Regions from separate parts of the Uliginosibacterium sp. 31-12 genome, predicted to be linked through region 2. Evidence: riboswitches for the same ligand, from Rfam matches in the RefSeq annotation. Region 2 holds a riboswitch; the other holds the start of a gene.
What was found. Region 2 has a riboswitch for cobalamin ahead of btuB (TonB-dependent vitamin B12 receptor). Riboswitches for the same ligand answer to the same signal wherever they lie in the genome.
Positions count from the first base shown of each region.

Region 1: linked by a shared signal. The riboswitch ahead of Q3Y64_RS03175 (energy-coupling factor ABC transporter permease) and the one ahead of btuB (TonB-dependent vitamin B12 receptor) in region 2 are both predicted to bind cobalamin.

Region 1 is NZ_JAUOOA010000001.1:684,077-686,274, reverse strand. It holds gene cobM (precorrin-4 C(11)-methyltransferase) at 1-193, opposite strand, end outside; gene Q3Y64_RS03175 (energy-coupling factor ABC transporter permease) at 196-861, opposite strand; cobalamin riboswitch at 1,048-1,305, opposite strand; gene Q3Y64_RS03170 (sulfite reductase flavoprotein subunit alpha) at 1,442-2,198, opposite strand, start outside.
Region 2 is NZ_JAUOOA010000006.1:99,262-101,459, forward strand. It holds RNA gene ssrS (6S RNA) at 92-274, opposite strand; gene Q3Y64_RS12565 (cell division protein ZapA) at 372-671, opposite strand; gene Q3Y64_RS12570 (hypothetical protein) at 668-907, opposite strand; cobalamin riboswitch at 931-1,156, shown strand; gene btuB (TonB-dependent vitamin B12 receptor) at 1,266-2,198, shown strand, end outside.

The sequences.
Region 1 (2,198 bases), on a different contig from region 2:
CGGTGATCACACACGCTGATGGCGCCCAGCGCGTAGCGGCCTCGCTGACCAGCGAGCCGGCGAACAGGATCGCGCCGGCCACTTCGATCAGGCTACGGCCCTTGACCGTGATGAGCTCAGGATCGCCCGGGCCGGCACCGACGAACCAGACCGTGCCGGACTGGCCGGCAGGCGTCTTTGCGACAACAGACATCGTCAGGCCGCGCTGCGCTGAACCAGCTTCTCATCCAGGCACAGACGCGCCCAGGCCGGCGTGGCAGTCTGCCCGGAAGCTCGCGTCAGCAGGCTGACGATGCCCCAGGTAAAGACCGGTTCCAAGAGCACCAGCGTCACATAGCTCGCAGCGAAGTGAGCCCACTCCACGAGTGGCGTCGCCACCAATCCCTGGCTGAGCCAGAAACCCACCATCAAGGTGACGCCTGAGTAATAGAAACCATCCAGCTTGAGCAGGGACGCGATCTCGCCATTACGGGCTGCCTCGGCCAGGCGGCGGCCTACGCTGAAGTGCACTGCCAGCAGCGGCAGCATCAGTGAGAGCGCATTGACGCCCAGATGCAGCAGATCCTGCGGTTCGAATATCAGCCCCTGCGCCAGCAGCCCCAGGGCGAAGCCGAATAGCGTTGGCAGGAAACCGAACAACAGGTAGATCGGCATGGCGCCAACAAAATGCAGTTCAGACGGTCCCACCGGCAGGTGATACATCTGCATGAACAGCGAGAAAAAACCTGCTGCCAGCAGGGTGCGCAGCCACAGCGCCGGGCGCAGCAGCAGGCCCGGCAACTGGCTGACCAGTAGCGCGCTGGCGACGACATTGGCGCCGAGAATTGTGGAAGCGGCCAGTTGGCCCGGTTCGATATGCATTGCGACTCTCCTTTGCGCCCCCACCGGGCGCTGCGTAGTGGATGAAACGACGCAGGCCGGAACGGCCAGGAGAGAAAGAAGGGATGAACATCATGAGCTGCAGCCCGTGGTGAGGGACACCGGATGGGCACAGGCAGGGACGCAATGAGGCCCCTCATGACATGCACCCCATCGCCCACCGCAACGGCCTGCGTCAATGCATCAGGCAGGTCTCCGGGCTTGCGAGTGGTGGCCTCAAGGCACACCGGAATGAACCGCCTTCCCATACCCGACTGGATACAGTGGCCAGATCAGCAGCAGCGTGCTGACCGGTTCATTCTTGACTCGCTTACCGTTGCGGGGGCAGCGCCGGAATTGTCGCAACCCGAAGGCTGCACGCACCGGCTTCCCATTTCACCTGCACGTGCATGACGCAGAGCAGGAACCTGAAGCTGCGATAAGTGTAACGACAAAGCGCTGCTTTCTGAAAGCGCCCGATGTTGTAGAGGATCTCTCGACCCTGGCGATCGCCTCAGAAAAGCATGTTTCCACGCCTGGAGACAATTTATGCAAGCGAATGTCGCTCGGGGCGTTGGTGTGCTCAGTACACGTCGCGCCGGTAGCGCTTTTGAGCGATCAGCAAGTCCAGCCCTTCACGCCCTAGCAAGGCTTCAAGCATGGCATCCACGCCCCCCGCCATGCCCTGCAAACTACCGCAGACATGAATCACTGCGCCTTCACCCAGCCAGCGCATGAGGCGTGCGGACTCGCCACGCAGAAAGTCCTGCACATGGCAGCCGCCCGGCTCGCGCGAGAAGACACGATCCACCTCCAGCAAGCCCGCCTGCACCCAGACTCCGAACTCGGTTTCGCACACGCTATCGGTGGCACGATGGCGCTCCCCGAAGACCAGCCAGTTTCGCCCGATGCCGCGTCGCACACGTTCGCGCAGCAAGCCACGCAGGCCGGCAATACCGGAGCCATTGCCGATGAAAATGCTGGGGCTATCGTCCTCAGCGAGAGTGAAGCTCGGATTTGCCCGCAGCCGCAGCGCCAGTTCGCCATCGAGCGGGCAATTCAGGGTCAGGAAACCCGAAGCCAGCCCGATGCCCAGGGCATGATGATGCTGGCGTACGATTAACTGAAGACACCCATCTTCCGGGATCGAGGCAATCGAGTAGCGACGTGGCGCCGGTAGATCCGGCTCAACGGAACATGAATGGGGACAGGGAAGGATCTCTACCAGTGCGCCGGGAGTCCAGTGTGGCAGCTCCCCTTTGGCTGGCAGCAGCGTGAGTTCGAACAGTGGCGAGCCACTGCTGCCAGGGTTGAGCAGCGTGCGCTGCGCAAGGCGCCAC
Region 2 (2,198 bases):
TTGTGCCGCCAGCCGGTCCAGAGAGGCCAGTCACCCGGCGGCGGCCCGGAAAAATGAAAAGGCGCGAAGCCGGAAGCTTCGCGCCTTTGTTGGGTCCCCCGCATGTGCCGTCGAGCCGTATTCCTGAACCTGGGTTCAGGGGGTCATCTACCCGGCCGCTTCAGGTGCGCCCGGCATAAGGGGCGCTCACAACAGCGGCTTGGTGGGCCGACAACCATGTCGCGTAGACATTGGTTCAAGGAGCTTAAGGCTCAAACGAACACCGCAGGGGAAAACTTGCCGGACCGCCTTTGTTTCGGCCGTCCTTGAATTCTTTATCGGCCAGGATCAGTCACTGCGCTGTGAGGACATATCCTGACTACACAAACCGCTCAGAAAAGCTTCTCCTGTTTCATTGAAGCCTGATCGATCTGGCGGATCATGGCCTCGATTCTACGCTGATAGGAAGGCATGTCCAAGCCTGCCGTGCGCTGAGCCACCACGGCCTCATGCGCAATCATCAGGGCACACATCACGGCAGTGGATTCGCTGCCCGATGAGTTCTTGCCGAGCAGTTGCTGAAGCTTCGCGTTGACCATTTCCACCGCCGCCTGCAGCGTTTCACGCTCATCGGGCTTGACCGATACCTGGTACTCACGGCCCATAATCTGGATCTTCACGGCTTCGCTCATTTTTCATCCTCGACCGGCAGACGTTTGAGCAGCGCTTCAACGCGTTCCGTTGCCACCGCCACCTTCTCGCCGAGGCGTTTGTTTTCGGCTTGCAGAGTGGCCACGCGAGTAGTCAGTTCGCGGTTTTCGAGGTGCAGGCCTTTGTACTCGGCGAGCAGCGTGGCGAGACGGGTTTCGAGACTGGTGAGTTCGGCATCCATCTGCTGATGGTAGTGCTGCGCAGCAAAACCGGTCAACGCAAAGCACCTGCCGTTCGGCTAAAATGCGCGCTGCTTCAGGTGTCCGCCCCATGCCCTTGGTGCGGATTAAACGGGAAGCCGGTGCGCCGTATCCACAGGATATTGCCATTCCGGCACTGCCCCCGCAACGGTAAGCGAGTCAAGACGCAGCAGGCAGCCACTGTGCTTTTGCACGGGAAGGCGTTGTGTCGGAAGAGTTTTCTTCACTCGCGAGTCCGGAGACCGGCCCGAAGCGTATTCGAGGCGCATCGCGGAGGGCGGTGACCGGAACCGCTCCCTCACGTTCCGCGTTTTCTCCTTCCCGACGCCCCGCCCCTGTCTATGATCCGTGCGGGCGGCACGGAAGGAGTCTGTCTTGAATTTCACTCACAAAACCCTGCCGGCGGCCTTGCTGCTGGCCCTCTCCCATCCTGTGCTGGCTCAGGAAACCGAACTCGCGCCAGTGGTGATCACCGCCAACCGCGTGGCGCGCAGCGCCGAGGAAACCCTCACTTCGGTCAGCGTCATCACCCGCAAGGAGATCGAGCAGCAACAGGCCCGCTCGGTGCCGGATCTGCTGCGCGGTCTGCCCGGCGTGCAGTTCGCCAATAACGGCGGCCCCGGCAAGACGACCTCCTTGTTCCTCCGCGGCACCAACTCGGATCACACCCTGGTGTTGATCGATGGCGTGAAAGTCGGCTCGGCCACCAGTGGCGGCACCGCACTGCAAGATCTGCCGATCGAACAAATCGAGCGCATCGAACTCGTACGCGGCCCGCGCGCCAGCCTGTATGGCTCGGAAGCCATCGGCGGCGTAATCCAGATCTTCACCAAAAAGGGCGTGCAACCCACCAGCCTGAGCCTCACTGGCGGTTCGCGCCACAGTTTCGAGGGCTCGGCTGCCGGCGGCTTCGGCTCGCCGGACGCCTGGCTTAACCTCGGCGCATCAGGCCTTACCACGCGCGGCATCAACGTCAAGGATGGCGGCAGCGCACCCGAATCGGATCGTGACGGCTACACACGCAGCACAGTGAATGTGCGCGGCGGCGGCCGCATCGGTGAAAACCTGAGTTACGACGCCCAGGCCCTGCACACCGAGGGTCGCAATGAATATGACGGCAATCCGAACGTTACCGATCTGCAACAGGATCTCTACGCTGGCAATCTGCGCTGGGCGGCCAGTGAGCGCTACACCACGTCCTTCAAGCTGGCTCAGACCCTGGATGCCTCCAAGAATTTCAAGGATGACAAGTTCTCCTCGCGCTTCGACACACGCCGCAGCCAAGCCAGCTGGCAGAACGATTTCACC